3 regions of the Buttiauxella sp. genome follow, and region 2 is predicted to be linked to each of the others. Evidence: predicted binding sites of a transcription regulator. Region 2 holds the regulator's gene; each other region holds the start of a gene.
What was found. Region 2 encodes sigma-54, which starts transcription at its own class of promoters, with help from an activator protein. Its sites were predicted from a motif close to GTTGGCACANNTTTCGCTNT; they were not measured.
Positions count from the first base shown of each region.

Region 1 (2,273 bases), on a different contig from region 2:
GACGCTGCGCTTATCCGACCTACAAACTGACTCTTCATCTCTGAACCAGAATGGTTCCCACGACATGTGCAAACGCACTATCACAGTGCACTAACGTTGCTCCAGCTCATCAAGCTCGGAATACAATTCCGCAATGTGATGAATGCGTTGGCGACCAGTGGTTAATGCTTCATGCAGGACCGCATTGGAAAGCAAATTCACCAGACTCATCGCGCTGCTATAACTGTCAAACGCAGAGACGCTATCGAGCGGAGCCGTAAAGTGCCAGCGGCACCAGGGTGTGAGGCCAGAACCTTGCGCTTCGCTCATTACCAGAAGCGGCACCTCGCGTTTATGCAGATTGGCCAGTAAGGGTTTGATAATGCGTGGACGCCTGCGAAACGCGATCGCGATAACACAATCGTGTTGGTTAATATCCACCACATCTTCAGCCAGCGTCTGCCCGGGTTGAGGTAGCAAATACACATCACTACGAATTTGCAGCAACTGTTGGCGCAAGTGCATGGCGACGGGCCAGGAATTTCTTAACCCAATGATAAAAATACGTTTTGCGGTTGTGAGCGTAGTGACCACATCGGAAAACTGTTGGGTTTCAAGCTGGCTAATCCATTGCGTCAGGTTGGCCATTTCCTGTTTGTAATGCCGCGCCAGCAATGTGTTACCTTGCACCGCATCGCGATTTTCCGTGAGCGGCATTCCGCTCTGGCGCAAGGTGCGCAACTCTTCACGCATATCTTTGTAACGCTCATAGCCAAGGCGTTTGAATAAACGGCTGACAGTGGCTTTCGATACGCCAGAAAGACGGGCAAGTTCTGCACTGTTATAGCTGATGAGGTCATCAAAATGATCCACAATAAATGCAGCAACCCTTTGTTCTTGTGGTGAAAGCTGTTCGTACGTCGCTCTCAATCGCTCATCTAATTGTTTCATTACGGCCTCTGTAACTTTTGTTTCATTGGAGCCTGGCACAGTGAAACTCATCGCGTCAACCTGGAACATCTTTTGCTTAGTGATAACTCCAGCTTCCGTTCTGAGAGATAAATACGATGATGCAAAGCAATATGGCACCTTCCGGTATGGCGGTCACACCGCACCATTTGGCGAGTGAAACCGCGCTATCCGTGCTGCGCCATGGTGGTGATGCCATCGAGGCGATGGTCGCTGCTGCTGCCACCATCGCCGTGGTTTATCCTCACATGAATGGGATTGGTGGCGATGGTTTCTGGCTGATTGTGCCACCTGAAGGCGAACCGATTGCGATTGATGCCAGCGGAGCTGCGGGTTCTCTTGCGTCACTCGACTTTTACACCGGCGAAAAAACGATCCCGCATCGTGGTCCCAGAGCAGCGTTGACGGTGCCTGGCACGCTCAGCGGCTGGGATGAAGCGCTAAAAATTGCAGCGCAACTCGGAGGCGGGCAATTACCGCTCTCGCGTTTATTGGCCGATGCCATTCGCTACGCGGCAGATGGCATTCCGGTGACTCAATCTCAAGCGCTGGCGACGCACAGCAAATACAGCGAACTGGTTAACATTGCAGGTTTCGCCGGGACATTTTTGCACCGGGGTGAAATCCCCCGGGCTGGCAGTCGTTTTACCCAACCCCGTCTCGCTGAAACCCTGACACGCCTGACCGTAGAAGGGCTGGATAGCTTTTATCGCGGGCCGTTAGCGGCACTCATCGCCGAAGAACTGGCTGATTTAGGGATGCCAGTGACACGACAGGATCTTGCCGCCCAGCGTGCCAAACGCAGGATCCCCCTGAAACTGAGCCACCAGCACGGGGAGATTTTCAACATGACTCCCCCGACTCAGGGCCTGGTTTCACTGGCGATTTTGGGGATCACCGAGCATTTAGATATGGCACAAGCCGACGAAACCCAAACCGTTCATCGTATCGTCGAAGCCACCAAAAAAGCGTTTGCGCTGCGCGACAAATACATTACCGACCCGCGTCATATCACTACCTCGATACAAAGTTTGTTAGACCCTGAACCGCTCGCCGCCCTTGCCGCAGAAATTGACGACAACAAAGCTGCTGACTGGGGAACCGGAAAAGGCCCGGGCGACACGGTCTGGATGGGCGTAATCGACAGCAGCGGACTGGCCGTTTCCTTTATTCAAAGCATTTATCACGAGTTTGGCAGCGGCGTTGTGCTGCCAAAAAGCGGCATTCTGTGGCAGAACCGCGGAGCGGCTTTCAGCCTCCAGCCTGACAGCTTGCTGAGTCTTGCTCCCGGAAAACAACCGTTCCACACGCTCAACCCAGCCGCC
Region 1 is NZ_JBAVHX010000032.1:50,873-53,145, forward strand. It holds gene WBL83_RS18775 (MurR/RpiR family transcriptional regulator) at 91-930, opposite strand; gene WBL83_RS18780 (gamma-glutamyltransferase family protein) at 1,047-2,273, shown strand, end outside.
Region 1: a site for sigma-54 is predicted at 990-1,009, ahead of WBL83_RS18780 (gamma-glutamyltransferase family protein). Genes of this name have one in related genera too.

Region 2 (2,273 bases):
CTACATCGTTAGCCAGGGCCATTTAATCGCCCATGGCACGCCAGCTGAAATCCTGGAAGACGAGCATGTTAAGCGCGTGTATCTGGGCGAAGAGTTCAGACTCTGATAGGGTAGGAAATATATTTATCAATACTCGTCATCATTCGAGTGGCCAACGCCCTTGCCATTCGAATGATGACGAGTATTTACCTGAGGAAGTTCGCTCTGAATATGAAGCAAGGTTTGCAATTACGGCTTAGCCAACAACTTGCTATGACTCCCCAGTTACAGCAGGCTATTCGTCTGTTGCAACTGTCGACGTTAGAGCTACAGCAAGAACTTCAGCAAGCACTGGAAAGTAACCCACTGCTTGAGCAAACCGATCTGCATGAAGAAATTGAAACTCAGGAAGTGCGTGAGAATGAAGCGTTAGATACGCGTGAAGCACTTGAACAAAAAGAGATGCCCGACGAGTTGCCGCTGGATACCAGCTGGGATGAAATCTACACCGCAGGCACGCCATCAGGAACCGGTACAGATTACATCGATGATGAATTGCCGGTTTATCAGGGTGAAACGACACAAACGCTGCAAGATTACTTAATGTGGCAAGTCGATCTCACGCCGTTTTCAGATACCGATACCGCGATAGCGACCTCAATTGTCGATGCCGTCGACGAAATGGGTTACCTCACCGTCTCTTTGGAAGAAATTCTGGAAAGCATGGGCGATGACGAAATCACGATTGACGAAGTGGAAGCCGTCCTCAAGCGCGTTCAACGTTTCGATCCCGTCGGTGTCGCCGCACGCGATCTGCGTGACTGCCTGCTTATCCAGCTTTCACAATTCAGCCGCGACACACCCTGGCTTACCGAAGCGCGCTTAATTGTCAGCGAGCATCTGGATCTGCTCGCCAACCATGACTTCCGCAGCCTGATGCGCGTCACTCGTCTGAAAGAAGAAGTGTTGAAAGAGGCAATGTGCCTGATTCAATCCCTTGACCCTCGTCCAGGGCAGTCCATTCAGACCAGTGAGCCGGAATATGTCATCCCGGATGTGCTGGTGAAAAAGGTACAGGGTCGCTGGACGGTAGAACTGAATGCTGACAGCATTCCACGTTTGAAAATAAACCAGCAGTACGCTGCGATGGGCACCAATGCCCGCAATGACAGCGACTCGCAATTTATTCGTAGTAACTTGCAAGAAGCAAAGTGGCTGATTAAGAGTCTGGAAAGCCGGAACGACACGCTGCTGCGCGTAAGCCGCTGTATCGTCGAACAACAGCAGGGCTTTTTTGAACTTGGCGAAGAGCACATGAAACCGATGGTGCTTGCTGATATCGCCCAGGTGGTCGAAATGCATGAGTCGACCATTTCCCGTGTGACCACGCAGAAATATCTGCACAGCCCACGCGGTATTTTTGAATTAAAGTATTTCTTCTCAAGCCATGTCAACACCGAAGGTGGAGGTGAAGCCTCCTCGACGGCAATTCGTGCATTGGTGAAGAAATTAATTGCTGCGGAAAACCCAGCGAAACCACTGAGCGATAGCAAGTTAACGACTATGCTATCCGATCAAGGGATCATGGTGGCACGCCGCACCGTTGCGAAGTACCGAGAGTCTTTATCCATACCACCGTCAAATCAGCGTAAGCAATTGGTTTGACTTAACCGATAAGGAAGACACTATGCAGCTCAACATTACAGGACATAACGTCGAAATCACTGACGCGCTACGCGATTTTGTGAGTACGAAGTTTGCCAAACTGGAGCAGTACTTCGACAGAATTAACCAAGTCTATATTGTGTTAAAAGTTGAAAAAGTCACGCATATTGCTGATGCCACGCTACATATCAATGGTGGTGAAATTCATGCCAGCGCGGAAGGCCAGGACATGTATGCGGCGATTGATGGCTTGATTGATAAACTGGCACGCCAGTTAACCAAACATAAAGATAAACTAAAACAACACTGATAATCCGGGCAACTGTTTCAGCGTTTACGGCTCGTTGCGTGGAGTAGCGGGCCGTTAGCATAACAGGGTGCTTAGGTGAACTTATGATGAACAACGATTCAGCTCTACAACTTAGTAATGTCCTGAACAAGGAATGTACCCGTACCAATGTACATTGCCAGAGTAAAAAACGTGCACTGGAAATCATCAGTGAACTGGCGGCAAAACAGCTCGGCCTGCCACCACAAGTGGTGTTTGAAGCCGTGTTGACGCGCGAGCGCATGGGCAGTACCGGTATCGGTAATGGTATCGCCATTCCCCATGGGAAACTGGAAGAAGA
Region 2 is NZ_JBAVHX010000027.1:1,977-4,249, reverse strand. It holds gene lptB (LPS export ABC transporter ATP-binding protein) at 1-106, shown strand, start outside; gene rpoN (RNA polymerase factor sigma-54) at 211-1,644, shown strand; gene hpf (ribosome hibernation promoting factor) at 1,667-1,954, shown strand; gene ptsN (PTS IIA-like nitrogen regulatory protein PtsN) at 2,038-2,273, shown strand, end outside.

Region 3 (2,273 bases), on a different contig from region 2:
AAGCCGGCGCTACGGTCAAGGAATGCAAAACCTGAGGTAATTCCACGATTGCTAAGGTTAGTGACGGTGTTGTGTATCAGGTAAATAGCGATGCCGACAACCACGACGACAGCAATAATCTGAAACAGCCAGGCACGAACCGCTGGGTTAGAAAAGGAGATATCACCTTTTACGATTGGGCGGCGATGGGACATAAGCGAACCTCAGTGACATAAACACAAACTTTGGGCACTACTGTGGTAGTGCCCATTTCTGACGTCTCGCTTAGCGAACCGGTGGTGCGTACTGAATACCACCTTTATTCCACAGGTTGTTTTGTCCGCGCTTAATTTTCAGCGGGCTTTCAGAACCGACGTTATGTTCGAAAATCTCAGCGTAGTTACCGACTTGTTTGACGATGTTGTACGCCCATTTGTTGTCGAGTTTTAGATCCTTACCAAAATCACCTTCTTTACCTAACAGGTGCGCCATATCTGGCGTTGTTGGGTTAGCGGCCATCTGGTCAACATTTTTGGAATCCACACCCATCTCTTCGGCGTTAAGCATAGCGAACAGAGTCCAGCGCACGATGGAGAACCAGTCTTCATCGCCACGACGGACGACGGGTCCTAAAGGTTCTTTTGAAATAACTTCAGGAAGGACAATCCACTCGCCAGGTGTGCTTAATTTGATACGCAGCGCGTAGAGTTGAGACTGATCAGAAGCCAGGGTATCGCAGCGGCCTGATTCCAGCGCTTTAGCTGACTCATCAGAACGGTCGAAAGTCACAGGGGTGTACTTCATGTTATTTGCTTTGAAGTAGTCAGCAACGTTGAGTTCTGTATCCGTCCCTGCCTGAATACAAACAGTTGCGCCATCCAGTTCCTTCGCACTTTTCAAATCTGCTTTGTTGTGGGTCAGGAAGCCGATACCGTCGTAATAAGTGACCCCCGTAAACGACATGCCCATGCCTGCATCACGGGAGGAAGTCCAGGTGGTATTGCGGGATAAAATGTCTACTTCACCGGATTGCAGAGCGGTGAAACGCTCTTTCGCCGTCAGTGGGGTGTATTTCACTTTCGAGGCATCGCCAAATACCGCAGCGGCAACGCCACGGCAAACATCCACATCAATACCGGTAAATTTACCGTTTGCATCGGCATAAGAAAAACCTGGCAAGCCGTCGCTTATTCCGCATTGCACAAAGCCTTTCTTTTTTACCGCTTCAAACGTGGTACCAGCATGAGCCTGACTGACAACCGCGAATAATGCACCGGCTGCGACCAGAGTGGAGATCAATGTCTTTTTCATAATGCATCCTGTGTGGCGAAATTATCGTTATAAGTATTGGCGTCCGGATGGCGCCGTTTTTCCTGTCTGTGGCATCTGCCAGTCTGGATATAGCAAAGGGAGTGCCAAGATTGCGATCGAGGGTATGCGTGTACCGCTCGACGCAGTAAGCAGAGTGTAGACAGTAAAAATTACTCTCAGCGCCCTGTAACGGTGCAAAACTGAAACCTACGCCACATTTCAGCGCAAAAAAGTTTCAGATTCTGATCATATGAAAAGAAGTAATTTCAGGAGTTAACATTAGCGTGAGTACTATTAATGCTGGACTGTGAGAACAATCACGACTTCTGCTGCAATAAAACAAAACTGAAGAGAACTGAGTGATTTGTTTCACGCTCAAAATAGTTTGCGGGAGAAGAACTCAAATTCAAAAGGCGGGGGATTGCGACGATTTGCACTTTAATAATGCAAAGGCTGTGTTCGAGATTTCCAAAAAAAAGCGCGCCCTTATTCAGGCGCGCTTTTTCAAATGACTGCCTTAACTTACTTTGTTAAAGCAACGATACCCAGAGTTAAACCAGCAATCGCTGCTGCACCACCGGCGATAGCACCTGCCGTTTCCCAGTTATCCTGCGTTGTCCCTTTCATGCAGGTGTTGGTGTGCACCAAACGTCCCTGGTCGTCATAGACCGGCACACAAGGTGAGTTGGTTGCACAACCCGCGAGAAGCGTAGAAAGCAACGCTGCGGCAATTAGCTTTTTCATTTGGAACCTCATTAACCCAAACCCCGTCCAGGGATAACTTGTGCGCTAAGGCTACAGAGTTATCTAAAAACCCGGTCCGGAGTGAATGTGGTGATTTTATCACCGTCATAAGCCTGGCGAGGAGCAGGGAATAATTGCAATTCATGTGCTGTGTAAACAAAGTGGAGAAAAGCGTCGAGGGCAAAAGTTAATCAAAAGATTCAGAATTACTGAAGTTTCCCGCAGTAAAGAAGCAAACC
Region 3 is NZ_JBAVHX010000006.1:3,333-5,605, forward strand. It holds gene WBL83_RS04950 (amino acid ABC transporter permease) at 1-194, opposite strand, end outside; gene WBL83_RS04955 (amino acid ABC transporter substrate-binding protein) at 265-1,290, opposite strand; gene WBL83_RS04960 (hypothetical protein) at 1,813-2,034, opposite strand.
Region 3: a site for sigma-54 is predicted at 1,380-1,399, ahead of WBL83_RS04955 (amino acid ABC transporter substrate-binding protein). Genes of this name have one in related genera too.